DNA from 2 places in the Cupriavidus sp. FW306-01-F10A genome. Region 1 is predicted to be linked to the other one. Evidence: predicted binding sites of a transcription regulator. Region 1 holds the regulator's gene; the other holds the start of a gene.
What was found. Region 1 encodes FNR, which switches genes on or off when oxygen is low (the NO sensors DNR and NnrR bind a similar motif). Its sites were predicted from a motif close to TTGATNNNNATCAA; they were not measured.

Region 1 (7,371 bases):
CGCGATATCTATATCCGTGAAGGCTGCGTCGGCTGCCACTCGCAGCAGGTCCGCACGCTGCAGGCCGAGACCGAGCGCTACGGCCACTTTTCCACGGCGGGCGAGTCGGTCTACGACCACCCGTTCCTGTGGGGCTCCAAGCGCACCGGTCCCGACCTGGCACGCGTGGGCGGGCGCTACTCGGATGACTGGCAGCGCATCCACCTGCGCAATCCGCGCGACGTGGTGCCGGAATCGGTGATGCCATCGTACCCGTGGCTGGAAAGGGCCGAGCTGCCCACCAACGACATCCAGGCCCGCATGCGCGCGCTGGTGCGCCTGGGCGTGCCGTACACGGATGCCGAGATCGCCAAGGCACCGGACGAGCTCAAGGGCAAGACCGAAGAAGATGCGCTGGTTGCCTACCTGCAAGGCCTGGGTACCAACCGCCGCAACGTCCGCGTGGATTCCGCCGCGGCCGCGGCACCCAAGGAGTAAGCCATGGCCATGATCACTGCCATTGCGACCGTCGTGTCGATGGTCGTCTTCCTGGGGATCTGCTGGTGGGCCTGGTCCGCCGGCCGGCAGGCCGCCAACCGGGAATCCGCCATGCTGCCGTTCGCGCTGCCTGACGAAACCACGACAACATCGAGCCGGAACACCTAGCCATGAGCGATTTCATTTCCGAATTCTGGAGTTATTACATTGCCGCTATCGCGCTCATCGGCATCGTCTGGTGCGTGTGGCTGCTGTTCTCGCAACGCAAGGTCGCCAAGACCGCCGGCGGCACTGAAGACACCGGCCATGTCTGGGACGGTGACCTGCGCGAGCTGAACAACCCGTTGCCGCGCTGGTGGATGTGGATGTTCCTGCTGGCCTGCATCTTCAGCCTGGCCTACCTGGTGCTGTACCCGGGACTGGGTTCGTATGCCGGCGTGCTGAAGTTCTCCACGCAGGGCGAACTTGCCGCGCACCGCGCGGCGCAGGAGAAAATGCAGAACGAGATCTACGCCAAGTACCTGAAGATGGACGTCAAGCAGGTAGCGGCGGATCCGCAGGCGCGCGAGATCGGCCAGCGCCTGTTCCTGAACTACTGCGCACAATGCCACGGCTCGGACGCGCGCGGCAGCCGCGGCTTCCCGAACCTGACGGACAGCGACTGGCTCTATGGTGGCGAACCCGACATCATCCAGCAGACCATCACCAAGGGCCGCAATGGCGTGATGCCGCCGTTTGCCGCGGCCATCGACGCCAAGCAGGCGGGCGACGTGGCGCAATACGTGCGCTCGCTGTCGGGCCTGTCGTCGGACCCGATCCGTGCGTCGCGTGGCGAGGGCGCCTTCAAGACGACCTGCGTGGCATGCCACGGCGCCGGCGGCAAGGGCAACCAGGCGCTCGGCGCGCCCAACCTGGCGGACAACGTCTGGCTGTATGGTAGCTCGGAAGGCAGCATCGTCGACGCCATCCTGAAGGGCCACAACAACCACATGCCCGCGCATGAGGAGATCCTGACGCCTGAACGCATCCGGATGCTGACGGCCTATGTCTGGGGTTTGTCCAACACTGGGGGCGGAGCCGGGCAATGACCGACGACTCATGTGAGCGGGCGCTGGCAGCTCGCGGGAGAGCATGCCCATGAACGCACCCGGGACCGAAGAAATGGCCCGGGCGGCCGACCTGCAACGGTCGGCCGCTGCGCCGGGCGAGACCTCTGACGAAACGCTCTACGAGGTCCGCCGCAAGATCTACCCGCGCTCGGTGACGGGCGCCTTCTCCAGCTGGCGGGTCTGGCTGGTGATCCTGACCCAGCTGATCTACTACGGCACGCCCTGGCTCCAATGGAATGACCGCCAGGCCGTGCTGTTTGACCTTGGCGAGCGCAAGTTCTACATCTTCGGGCTGGTGCTGTGGCCGCAAGACGTCATCTACCTGGCGGTGCTGCTGGTCATCTCGGCGCTGGCGCTGTTCCTGTTCACGGCGATCGCGGGGCGGCTGTTCTGCGGCTATGCCTGTCCGCAGACGGTCTACACCGAGATCTTCATGTGGATCGAGCGGCGGGTCGAAGGCGACCGCATCGCCCGCATCCGGCTCGACGGCGATCCGTGGAGCCTGCGCAAGTTCCGTCTCAAGGCGACCAAGCACTTCCTGTGGGTGCTGATTGCGCTCTGGACCGGCTTTACCTTCATCGGCTATTTCGCACCGATCCGCGAACTGGGCGGCGAGGTGCTCAGCCTGTCGCTGGGGCCGTGGCAGTCGTTCTGGATGCTGTTCTACGCGTTCGCCACCTGGGGCAATGCGGGCTTCATGCGCGAGCAGGTGTGCAAGTACATGTGCCCGTATGCGCGCTTCCAGAGCGTGATGGTGGATCGCGATACCTATGTCGTGACCTACGACGTCGGCCGCGGCGAGCCGCGCGGCAGCCGGTCGCGCAAGACCGACCACCACAAGGCGGGGCTTGGCGACTGCGTCAACTGCAGCATCTGCGTGCAGGTGTGCCCGACGGGCATCGATATCCGCGACGGCCTGCAGTACGAGTGCATCGGCTGCGGCGCCTGCATCGACGCCTGCGACCAGGTCATGGACAAGATGGCATATCCGCGCGGCCTGATCCGGTACACCTCGGAAAACGCGATGCGCAAGGGCTTGTCCGCGGCGGCATCGCGCAAGCGCCTGCTGCGCCCGCGCGTCGTTATCTATTCCGTGATCTGGGTGGCACTGCTGGCCGGGTTCATGGCTTCGATCGCGCTGCGCACGCCGCTGAAGGTCGACATCATCCGCGACCGTGGTGCGCTCGGCCGTGAAGTGGAAGGCCGCTGGATCGAGAATGTCTATCGCCTGCAGCTGATCAACACCACCGAAGCGCCGATGCAGATCAGCGTGCGCGCCGACAGCGACGAATTGAAGAACCTGACGGTGGAATACGACAAGCAGGCCGAATCGCTGGCGCCGACGTCCAACCGGTTGCTGCCGATCCGGATCCGCGTGCCGATCGAGGCCGCGGCGCAGGGCACGCACAAGATCAACGTGACAGTGACGAGCGAAGGCACGGAGCGGGGGCATGCCGAAATCCGGCAATCCACCAGTTTCATCGTGCCGCGCGATTTGTGAAGCTAGTCGTCAAGATGAAGGGGGCAAGATGAGTCAGCAAGGCAATCCGTGGTGGAAGGAGCCGTGGCCGTGGCTGTTGATGAGCGGCCCGCTGGTGGCGATGGTGGCGTGCGGCGTGACAATCTGGCTGGCATCCACGCATCCGGACATGCCGGTGCAGGGTGCAACGCGCCATGGCCTGGTGGTCGAGAAGGTCGACGCCGCGCCGCCCAAGGCTGCCGCTGTGAGGCAGCCATGAGGTTGCGCTGGCTGATGTGGGTACTCTGGCCGGCGTTCCTGATGGCTGGGTTTGCGACCGCGACGGTGTTTTCGGTGGTGGATCCCGGTGACCTGAACTTCTTCGGCCAGCCGATCGAAGCGTCCCGCGAATCGGTCTACACCATCGGCTTCCTGATGGCCTGGGTGTTCTGCGCGTTGTCCAGCGGACTGACGCTCTACACCATGCCGACGCGGCTCAGCGATACCGACGAACTGGAGTAAGCGGGCTGCCGTGAGGCCTGCGCTGTCATGGCCGGATGCGGCCATGACAGCGCCTTGGCCGCTTAGCAGGAGCGGCTGTAGAGTTGCTTGATGCCGTCGATGTCCACGAGCTTGACGTGGCGCTGGCGAATCTGGATCAGGCCGGCTTCGGCAAAGCGAGAGAACAGGCGGCTGACGGTTTCGAGCTTCAGGCCCAGGTAGCTGCCGATCTCTTCGCGGCTCATGCGCATCACGAACTCGGACGCCGAATAGCCGCGCGCCGACAGGCGCTCAGAGAGGTTGATCAGGAAGGCGGCAAGGCGTTCCTCGGCGCGCATCGAGCCCAGCGTGACCAGCATCAGTTGGTCATGCGTGATTTCCTTGCCCATCAGGCGCAGGAACTGCTGCTGCAGCGACGGCAGGTCTGCCGACAGCGATTGCAACTCGCTCATGCGGACCACGCAGACTTCGGTGTCCTCCAGCGCGGCGGCATCGGAGGCATGCTGCATCTCGCCCAGCCCGTCGAGACCGACAATTTCGCCGGGCAGGTGGAAGCCGGTAATCTGCGAGCGGCCGTCTTCAGTGGTGACGTGGGTCTTGAGCGTGCCAAAGCGCACGGCATAGACCGCGGTGAGCGGATCGCCCATGCGATACAGGGTTTCACCCTTGTGCACACGGATGCGTTCCTGAACCAGCGTGTCCATCTTGGCAAGGTCTTGCTGCGACATGCCGACCGGAAGGCACAGCTGCCCCATCGCACAGGTGGAGCAGCGGGGTGACATCTCGGTAATGGGAATGGAGGTGAGCAATTGGAACCTGCTAGAAATGGCAGCGAGGGCGCGATAAGGACATTTTACCGTGCGATGTGATGTGGTAGGGAGTGAGAATTGACATTTGGCGTACTGATCAGCGTTTTTCTGCTGGCTTTGCTGGGCGGGGTCCACTGCGCTGCCATGTGCGGCGGCGTGGCGCTGGCCGTGGAGCAACGCCGCGGGGCGGCGGCGACGATCAGTCTTGTGCCCAGCCGTGCCGCCTGGCTGGGCGAGTTGCTGATAATGCACCTGGGCCGGATCTCGACCTATATGCTGCTTGGGGCCGCGCTGGGCGCGGTCGGTGCTTCGGCGTGGAAGCTGGACTATCTGCCGGTGCAGCGCTGGCTGTTCGGCGCAGGCAGCGTCATGCTGCTGTGGTCGGGCTGGCGGTTGCTGCGCGGCAACACTTTTACCGTCGACTGGCTGGAGCGGCTGGCGGCGCGTGCCGGCGCAACGGTGGCGCGCCGGCTGGCTGGCGTGGCACGCGGCATGCCGTCGTTTGTGCGCGCACGCGGCGGCCTGGCGCGGCGATATGGCGTGGGCCTGGCGTGGGGACTGGTGCCGTGCGGCATGGTCTATGGGGCGCTCACGCTGGCGCTGCTGGCGGGAAATGCGGCGTCCGGCGCACTCGTGATGGGCGTGTTCGGGCTCGGCACACTGCCTAACCTGCTGGTGCTCTCCGGCCTGTCGGGCTATTTGCGTACGCTGTCGCGACGTCCCGGCGTGCGCCTGGGTGCCGGCCTGGCGGTGATGGCGTTCGGCGGCCTTGGCATTGCGCGAGCGGTGCTGTTGCCACATTCGCTGGCCGAGCATGGATTCTGCCTGGTGTTCTGAGGCGCCGGCGCCGCGCGGGCAACGGATGATGGTTGCAGGCGGGGGCGGGAATGCCATACAATCGCCAACATTGCGGTATCGCGCGGCGTCTTGTGAGCCGCGGTAAGCAGCGGGCGAGCAGCGCCAGGCGGCCTTCATACCAGAAGGCGAGTTCAGGGCAGGGGAAGCGGAAGGTTTTCGATGCCCGTCCCGTCCCCAAAGTCCATCCGGTTCAAAAGATCTGGTTCAAAAGTCCGGCTGGCACTGCGGTGTTGGCGATGCCGGCCTTGCTCCCGATACCCGTTTTTCTTGCGTCCGAGGCCTTCAGTTCGCTGACAGCGACGTCCGATATGTGCGGACGCGCTACGCAAGAGGTTCGCTGGCTGGCCCATAACGGCATGCGAACGATCTCCTGCCGGAACGCCCGGCAACTCGATGCAAAGATAGGGAAGTGCACGGCTTGGATGCAGCAGGTATCCGGCTAGCTGCGCAATGAGATGGCGGTGGCTTTCGCACCGCTGTATCCAAAATCTCCGGTGCCCCGGATCCGTCCGGGAGCAGGTGCAAAGACAGGCTGCACACCATCAACATGAATACCCAAGAGGCGAAGATCGTCCTCGAGACGGCGCTGATCTGCGCGCAGGAACCGCTGCGCGTCAATGATCTGCGGCGGCTGTTTGACGACGACGTCGGCGCAGACACCATCCGCGTGCTGCTTGATGAACTGCGCCAGGACTGGCGGCCGCGCGGCGTGGAACTGGTGGCGCTGGCCAGCGGCTGGCGCTTCCAGAGCCGGCCGGAAATGCGTGAATACCTGGATCGGCTGAATCCTGAAAAGCCGCCAAAATATTCGCGCGCGGTGATGGAAACACTGGCGATCATTGCCTACCGGCAGCCGGTGACCCGCGGCGATATCGAGGAAATCCGCGGCGTGACGGTCAGCACGGAAGTCATCAAGAAGCTTGAGGACCGCAGCTGGATCGAGGTGATCGGACACCGCGACGTGCCGGGCAGGCCGGCGCTGTATGCGACCACCAAGGCGTTCCTGGACGATCTTGGCCTGCGTACGCTGGATGAGCTGCCGCCGCTGGAAGATGCCCAGGCGCAGGCGCAGGCAACCCTGCTGGAACAGCAGGCCATCAATTTTGAAGACCTGGCTGCAAACAAGGCGGCCAGCGCCGACGAAGAGGCTTTTGCCGACCCCGCCGCGCACGCAGCGGATGTGGCTGAAGCATCCGTCGCAAACGAAGCCGAGACGACCGGCCCGGTCGACCAAGGCGCCAATGGCTTTGACGCGCAACCGCTGCAAGCTGCAGCCGACGATGCCGCCGAGGCCGCTTCCACCGAACCAGCCGCACCCAATCCGGACGGGGCGCGGGGCGATTTGCCGGACAACGGCACCCCGCCGCACCCGAGCGAGCACGACGAGCGCGTGCCGAACTGAACAACATGCAACATCCGATAGTGAATATCTTGTCTGATTCCGTTGAGCAAGACACCCGCAATGCGGGCGCACCCGCCGACACCGGCGCCGCAGAACCCGGATCGGGCAGCGAAGCCGCGCCCCGCCGCAAGGGGCTGCGCCGCGGGCTGAGGAACCTGGTCGCATCGCGCCGCCAGGCACAGGACCGCGGCGAGGGCGCCGAAGGCGCCGGCGGCCAGGCCGATGCCGGTGAAGCGGGCGCCGCACAGGCGGCGGGCGGTGCGCGCGCTGGCCAGCGTGGCCGCGGCAAGCGCAAGACGGGGCAGGGCGAGGGCGGCCAGGGTAGCCAGGGCGGCCAGGGCACCAGCAAGGCAGACAAGGTGGACCGCGCGGCCAGGGCCGAAGGCACCGACAAGCCCGAGCAGCCCGGCCGCAAGCGCAAGCCGGTCCAGCGCTCGGGCAAGGCGGCAGCGCCGGGCGAGGCGCAGGGCACCGGCGCGCGGCAGCAGGGCCGCCGCAAGGATGGCGGCAAGCCGCAGGCGCCCCGCAAGGGCCAGGGCGGCGGGGACAAGACCGCGGCGAGCAGCGAAGACCTGTTCCGCTTCGTGATCTCCGAGCAGTACGACAACGAAGACACCGTCATTCCGCGCACCAAGGCCAAGCCGGTGCGCGAGCTGTCGGCCGACGACGACGCGCCCAAGCTGCACAAGGTGCTGGCCGAGGGCGGGCTGGGCTCGCGCCGCGAGATGGAAGAACTGATCCTGCAGGGCCGCGTTT
Region 2 (7,371 bases), on a different contig from region 1:
CGGATGACCCCTCTGTCCTCGATACCTGAGAGATTACAAGGCGGATCCTGCCGGACCCCTTCCTCGTGCGCCCCTTCGGTGGGCACGCTCGCCACGAATGGCGGGTGCCGCTCTCCAGAGTTCGGCATGCATTGTGTGCATATTGCATGCCGATCCGATCGGTCCGTGGTGCCTGAGAGTTTTCGGGTGATACCCCTTCGGCGGCGCAGGCGATGCGCGCTCTCCCGGTCGGATGCGCGCAATGTACGGGAGGCCCCGGCCTTTGTCAAACCGGCCAGGGGAGCCTGCCGTACCTGTCGCTGCGGTGGTCTGGCTTACTTCTTCTTGTCGTCGGTGACAACGTTACCGATCACGCCGCCCACGGCCGCGCCACCCAGCGTACCCAGCGCGCTACCGTCGGTGAGGATGGCGCCGCCCACGGCGCCCGCGCCCGCGCCAATGGCGGTATTACGCTGCTTCGGGGTCATATCCGCGCAACCGGCAAAGGCCGCGACGGTCACGCCGATCAGGGTCACCTTGGTCAAAGTCTGCAGGGTTTTCATTATTGGCTCCGATGTGATGATTCAAGCATGTCAACCCCGCCGCGCAGGCCAGGGGACATACTAGTTAGAGCGTTTGGTTGCGCGATTGGCTCCGGCCTTTACGAAGTGTTACGCCGGTGACACAACCGGCCGTGTCAACGCGGTTTGCGCTGACTGACCTGCCGCGACCAGCGTGTTAACATCGGCAGCTTTGCTGCCATGCCCGTTTTTTGGGTGCTGGCGTGTCCCGCCTGGCCTGCCGCTGTTCCTGCCGATTTCCCTGCCTCCAACCGCATCCCACGCATGACCCATGGCCTGAACTCCGCCCAATCCGAAGCCGTCCGCTACCTGGACGGCCCTTGCCTGGTGCTGGCCGGGGCGGGCTCCGGCAAGACCCGGGTGATCACGCAGAAGATCGCGCATCTGATCGAGGACAAGGGCTTCGAGCCGCGCCATATCGCCGCCGTCACCTTTACCAACAAGGCCGCCAAGGAGATGCAGGAGCGCATCGGCAAGCTGATGGAGGGCAAGACCACGCGCGAGGGCAAGCGCATCCCGCTCAAACAGCTGACGGTCTGTACCTTCCACTCGCTCGGGGTGCAGATCCTGCGCATGGAGGCCGAGCACGTGGGCCTGAAGCCGCAGTTTTCGATCATGGATTCGGACGACTGCTTCGGCCTGATCCAGGAGCAGCTGGGCACCACCGACAAGAAGCTGATCCGCGGCGTGCAGGGCACGATCTCGCTATGGAAGAACGGCATGGTCGATCCGGAGGCAGCGATCGCGCAGGCCGCCAATGCCGACGAGCACCAGGCCGCGCTGGTCTACCGCAACTACGTGGCCACGCTGCACGCCTACCAGGCGGTGGATTTCGACGACCTGATCCGCCTGCCCGCCGAGCTGTTCGCGCGCAATGAAACGGTGCAACTCAAGTGGCAGAACCGCCTGCGCTACTTCCTGGTCGACGAATACCAGGACACCAACGCCTGCCAGTACCAGTTGCTGAAGCTGCTGGCAGGCGGCTCGCACCTGCGCGCGCCGGCCTTCACCGCGGTCGGCGACGACGACCAGGCCATCTATGGCTGGCGCGGCGCCACGCTGGACAACCTGCGCGGGTTGCAGACCGACTTCCCGGACCTGAAGGTGATCAAGCTGGAGCAGAACTACCGCTCCACGGTGCGCATCCTGGAAGCCGCCAACGCGGTCATCGCCAACAACCCCAAGCTGTTCGACAAGAAGCTGTGGAGCGAGCACGGCATGGGCGACCCCATCGCCATCCACCCGATGAACGACGAGGAGCACGAGGCCGAGTCGGTGGTGTTCCGCCTGTCCGCGCACAAGTTCGAGCGCCGCGCGCAGTTCCGCGACTACGCCATCCTGTATCGCGGCAACCACCAGGCGCGGCTGTTTGAGCAGATCCTGCGGCGCGAACGGATTCCCTATGTGCTGTCGGGCGGCCAGAGCTTCTTCGACAAGGCCGAGATCAAGGACATCTGCGCCTATCTGCGCCTGATTGCCAACCCCGACGACGATCCCGCCTTTATCCGCGCCATCACCACGCCGCGCCGCGGCGTGGGCAACACCACGCTGGAAGCGCTGGGCACCTTTGCCGGACAGGCCAAGGTGTCGCTGTTCGAGGCCGCGATGATGGGCGGCATCGAAGGCAAGCTGCAGCCGCGCCAGCTGGAGCCGCTGCGCGTGTTCTGCGAATCGATGGTACGGCTGGCCGACCGCGCGGCCAAGGATCCCGCCACCGTGGTGCTGGACGACCTGATGGAAGGGATCCACTACGAGGCCTACCTGTACGACAGCTTCGACGAACGGCAGGCGCAGTCGCGCTGGACCAATACGCTGGAATTCCTCGACTGGCTCAAGCGCAAGGGCACCAAGCCCGAAGGCGCCGAGGGCGAGGAAGCCACCGGCTTCGACAATGCCGACGGCCTCGGCAGCGAAGGCAAGAACCTGCTGGAGCTGACCCAGACCGTGGCGCTGATGAGCATGCTGGAAGGCCGCGAGGAAGATCCCGACGCGGTGCGGCTGTCCACGCTGCATGCGTCCAAGGGGCTGGAGTATCCGCACGTGTTCCTGGTCGGCGTGGAGGAGGGCATCCTGCCGCACTGCCGCGAAGACGAGGACATGAGCGACGAGAAGATCGAGGAAGAGCGGCGATTGATGTATGTCGGCATCACCCGCGCCCAGCGCAGCCTGCATGTCAGCTGGTGCAAGAAGCGCAAGCGCGCGCGAGAGACCTACTCGTGCCAGCCTTCGCGCTTTATCGGCGAGATGAAGCTGGAGGAGGCGCCTGCGCCGGTGGATGAAACCCCGGCGATGAGCCCCAAGGACCGGCTCGGCGCGCTCAAGGCACTGCTGGGAAACGGCGGCAAGACAGCCCCGGGCTGAACGGGCGCTACAGTCCCGATACAAAGGCCTACCAGGCTGACAAGACGCGGGGTGCAGGCATGCCTAGTATGGCGGCTGTGCTGCTCGCGCCGTTCGACCGCGTCGAATCCTCGCGCAGCCGCGCCACCGGCGGGGTCGGCATGGGGTTGTCGATCGCGGTCGACATTGCCGCGCGCCATGGCGGCGAGCTGACCCTGAGCAACCGCCCCGAAGGCGGCCTGCGCGCGCGCCTGTCCCTACCGCGCGGCTGACGCCGCCAGCGTGACGTACTGCGAGCCGCGCTGCCCGTGCGTGAAGTCGAGCGGGAAATCGCCCACGTCCACGCGCCCCTGCAGTGCCCGCCGCATCTCGGCCGCGCCGCTGCCGCGCAGGCCGGCCAGCGCGCGCGCCAGCCATGCCGCGCCGATATAGCCAGCCAGCGTGGCCGGCGACGGCGGCTCATCCAGGTATTGCTTCATGCGCGCCACGTGTTCCTTCACCACCCGCAGCGTTGCCTGTTGCGGCCCGGGCGCGACCTGGGTCAGCACCATGCCGCCGTTGTAGCCAGCGCCCAGGATCTCGCGCGCGGCGGTGGCGCTGACCGACGACAGCCCGACCAGGAAACCGTACCAGCCCTGCACCGCCAGCGCGCGGCCCAGCCCGGCGTAGGCAAGGGTATCGCCCGCCACGATCACCGCGCCCGGGCGGGTGGCGGCGATGCGCCGGGCGGCGGCCTCGGGATTGGCGTCGAGCGGCACCGCGCGCGTCCCGGTCTGCGCCTCCAGCCGGGCCAGCGACGGGGCGGCGAAGTCCGGCGCCAGGGCCAGCGCGATGCTGGTCAGGCCGTAGCTGCGCAGCTGGCGTACCGCCGCGTCCAGTTCGGCCTGGTAGTCGGCACGGGTGAACCAGACGTTGTCGGCCGCCAGCGCAAGCCCCGACAGCGGCGCCACGATCTGCACGCCGCGCCGGCCCAGCTCGGCCGATGCCGCCAGCGCCGGCAACAGCCGGTCGCCCGGGCCGAACAGCAGCTCGGCGCGTTCGGTATCGGCCAGCGACACCGCCTGCGCCAGCGCGCGGCGCGGGTCGGGATCGGCGTCACGGACCACGTGCGCGATGCGCACCGGGCCGTTGCCGGCGTTGACAGCATCCAACATGACCTTGGCCCCGGCCAGGTAGTCGCGCGCAAGGTCGGCTTGCGCGCCGCCGCGGTCGAGCAGGTGGCCGACCACGACCGTGCGGCGCGCCTGCGCCTGCGACAGCGCTGGCCAGGCGGGCAGGGCCAGGGCCGCGCCGGCGGCGGCAAGCAGGCGGCGCCGGTGCCGGGCCGGTGCTGCTAGGTGGCTGCGCAGCGGTGGGTACGGCGGATGCGTTGATGTCTGGTCGGGAGTTGGCATTGCAGGGGCAGGTGACGCGCGGGCCGGCGGTGGCGCGCAGCGTATCCGCCACACATGACACCAATGTGACGCCCGCCGCCCGCAGGTCCAATGCCCGCGCTTGACGGCGGTCAACGCGCCAGCGGCGGTGCGGCCCTACGATGGGCCGTCATACACCCATACCCCCGCGCCCCCATGATCCCGTCTGCCATGACTTCCCCTGCGCCCGACCGCCGCGCGCTGTCCGACTTCCGCGCGCTGGCCGGCCGCATCGACGGCAACGGCCCGCGCTATACCTCGTACCCGACGGCCGACCGCTTCCGCAACGGGCCCGACCTGTCGCTGTACCACGACGCACTCGCCGCCTGCCGCGCCGACGCGCCGGCGCCGCTGTCGCTGTACCTGCATATCCCGTTCTGCGAGAACATCTGCTACTACTGCGGCTGCAACAAGATCATCACGCGCGACCATGGCCGCAGCGCCCGCTACGTCAACTACCTGGGCCGCGAGATGGCGCTGGTGGCAGACCGGCTCGGGCCGCGCCGCCAGGTGCTGCAGTCGCACTGGGGCGGGGGCACGCCGACCTTCCTCGACCCCGGCGAGATGCGCCGCGTGATGGCGCTGCTGCATGAGCATTTCGAGCTGGCGGCCGAGGGCGAGCATTCGATCGAGATCGATCCGCGCCGCGTCGACCACGCCCGCATGGCGCTGCTGGCCGAGCTGGGCTTCAACCGCGTCAGCCTGGGCGTGCAGGATTTCGATCCCGAGGTCCAGCAGGCCATCCATCGCATCCAGCCGTTCGAAGAGACCCGCGCCGTGGTGGATGCCGCACGCACGCTGGGTTTCCGCTCGGTCAGCCTGGACCTGATCTACGGCCTGCCGCACCAGACCGCGGCGCGCTTTGGCCGCACCATCGAGCAGGTGCTGGCGCTGCGTCCCGACCGGCTCTCGGTCTATAGCTACGCGCACCTGCCGCATGTGTTCAAGCCGCAACGCCGCATCGACGAAAACGCCTTGCCGCCCGCCGGCGAGAAGCTCGACATCCTGGTCTCCACCATCGAGCGGCTGACCGCCGAGGGCTACGTTTATATCGGCATGGACCATTTCGCGCTGCCCGACGACGACCTCGCCGTGGCCCAGCGCGAAGGGCGGCTGCAGCGCAACTTCCAGGGTTACTCAACGCACGCCGGCTACGACCAGGTCGGGCTCGGCATTTCCGCGATCGGCGCGATCGCGGGGCGCTACGTGCAAAATGCGCGCACGCTGGACGAGTACTACGGCGCGCTCGACCACGGCCGCCTGCCGCTGGCGCGCGGCGTGGCGATGAGCGTCGACGACCACCTGCGGCGCGAGATCATCGGCGACCTGATGTGCAATGGGGTGCTCGATATCCCGGCGCTGGAAGCGCGCCACGGCATCCGCTTCGGCACGGCCTTTGCGCCGGAACTGGCCGACCTTGCTGCACTGGGCGCTGACGGGCTGGTGCAATGCGCGCCGGAACGCATCACCGTGACGCCGCTGGGCCGGTTGCTGGTGCGGCGCGTGGCGATGGTGTTCGACCACTACCTGCGCGAGGACGCCGCGCGGCCCGCGGACACCGGTGCCCAGGCCGTTGCCGCCAACGATGGCGCGCAGCCGGTGCGCTTCGTGCCGCGGGCGCGGTACTCGCGCGTGGTGTAGCGGCCGCGCAGGCGGTACGGACGAAAAAAAGCCCGCGCAATATGCGCGGGCTTTTCGTTTGCAGCAGGCGGACTTACTTGGCGGCGTTGGCCATGTAGTCCGAAGCGGCGATCACGTCCGCGTCCGGGCCGGCGTAGCCACCCTTGGGCGGCATCACGCCCTTGCCCTTGAGCGCAAAGTTGTGGACCGCGTCCATGCCTTCCTTCAGGCGCGGCGCCCAGGCGGCCTTGTCGCCGAACTTGGGCGCACCTGCCACGCCGGCGGCGTGGCAGGCGGCGCAGACCTGCTCGTAGACCTTCTTGCCCACGTCGGCCGAGGCGGCCGGCGCAGCAGCAGGTGCGGCGGCAGCGGCTGCCGGGGCCGCTGCAGCGGCCGGTGCAGGCGCGGCAGCGGCGGCCGGACCGGCGGCGGCATCAGGGGCTGCGGCGGTCGCCAGCGCGGCGGCAGCCGGGGCAGCCGGTTCCGGGAACTTGGCGCCGCCGGCGTCGGCCATGTAGACCACGGCACGGGCCAGTTCGTAGTCGGCGTAGTCGTCCGGCGTGGTGCCGGCGCGCGCGGCCATCGCGCCCTTGCCGTTTATCACCGACTTCATCAGGCCGTCAAAGCCCTGGCCGATGCGCGCGGTCCAGTCGCCAGCGTTGGCGTACTTGGGTGCACCCGCTGCGCCGGTGGCGTGGCACGCGGCGCAGATTTCCTTGTAGACCTGCTCGCCCGTCTTGAAGACGCGCGGCGCATTGGGATCCTTGATTTCGAGCGAGGCGACCGGCTTGATGCGGTCGTTGACGGCTTCCGCCGTGGTGGCGGCGCCGGCGCTTTCAGTCGAGCCGTGTCCGACAAAGTTGACCAGCAGAATGATCACGATGATCGGCACCAGGAAAGCCGCGATCACAACTGCGATCAGCTGCTTCGGGGTTTTGATGGGAGACTCGTGTTCGTCGTGTTCGTTGTGGACGTCGCTCATACAGAACTCTCAGTTTTGCAGGAAACCTTCTGGCCGCTTACGCTCGGCTTGCTTATTCTGGCCCGGTCTTGGTCACTCGCTGACCGCTGTCCGGCCCCATCCGGGCCGCCCGTGCTGGCTGCGGCCCTTGCCTGACTTGGGTCTGTTGCTATTTGCGCGCTGCGGACTGTCTCCCGGACCGGGCCTGATTGTCGCCGACAACAAGCCGCGCGGCCTTGACCCCGGTCGACTCATTGCATCGGCGGTGTGGCGGGCACGATTTGACGCAAATAGCTGGCGATTATAGCGCCAAAGGCCCCCCGCCAGTGCCAAAAAGCGGCGGTTGCGAGACGTTCCCTGAAGCCCCTGGCGGGCCCGCATGGACGGCACGGGGCAAACGCGGTATCCTATGCGACTTTCCTGCGGCGGCACTCGCCCGCCGCAACCGCTGTACCCACAAACCGGTTGCAAAACCGTC

Region 2: a site for FNR is predicted at 4,395-4,408, ahead of hemN (oxygen-independent coproporphyrinogen III oxidase). Genes of this name have one in related genera too.

What each region holds. Positions count from the first base shown of each region.
Region 1 is NZ_JBYSYA010000008.1:202,694-210,064, reverse strand. Features, by position in the region: gene ccoO (cytochrome-c oxidase, cbb3-type subunit II) at 1-477, shown strand, start outside; gene AC3WLF_RS14635 (cbb3-type cytochrome oxidase subunit 3) at 481-645, shown strand; gene ccoP (cytochrome-c oxidase, cbb3-type subunit III) at 648-1,565, shown strand; gene ccoG (cytochrome c oxidase accessory protein CcoG) at 1,615-3,087, shown strand; gene AC3WLF_RS14620 (hypothetical protein) at 3,116-3,325, shown strand; gene AC3WLF_RS14615 (hypothetical protein) at 3,322-3,567, shown strand; gene fnr (fumarate/nitrate reduction transcriptional regulator Fnr) at 3,630-4,355, opposite strand; gene AC3WLF_RS14605 (sulfite exporter TauE/SafE family protein) at 4,434-5,192, shown strand; gene scpB (SMC-Scp complex subunit ScpB) at 5,761-6,615, shown strand; gene rluB (23S rRNA pseudouridine(2605) synthase RluB) at 6,621-7,371, shown strand, end outside.
Region 2 is NZ_JBYSYA010000015.1:52,358-59,728, forward strand. Features, by position in the region: glycine riboswitch at 3-128, opposite strand; glycine riboswitch at 150-237, opposite strand; gene AC3WLF_RS20880 (YMGG-like glycine zipper-containing protein) at 315-542, opposite strand; gene AC3WLF_RS20885 (UvrD-helicase domain-containing protein) at 825-2,921, shown strand; partial or broken gene AC3WLF_RS20890 (ATP-binding protein) at 3,002-3,172, shown strand; gene AC3WLF_RS20895 (ABC transporter substrate-binding protein) at 3,158-4,294, opposite strand; gene hemN (oxygen-independent coproporphyrinogen III oxidase) at 4,469-5,953, shown strand; gene AC3WLF_RS20905 (c-type cytochrome) at 6,027-6,914, opposite strand.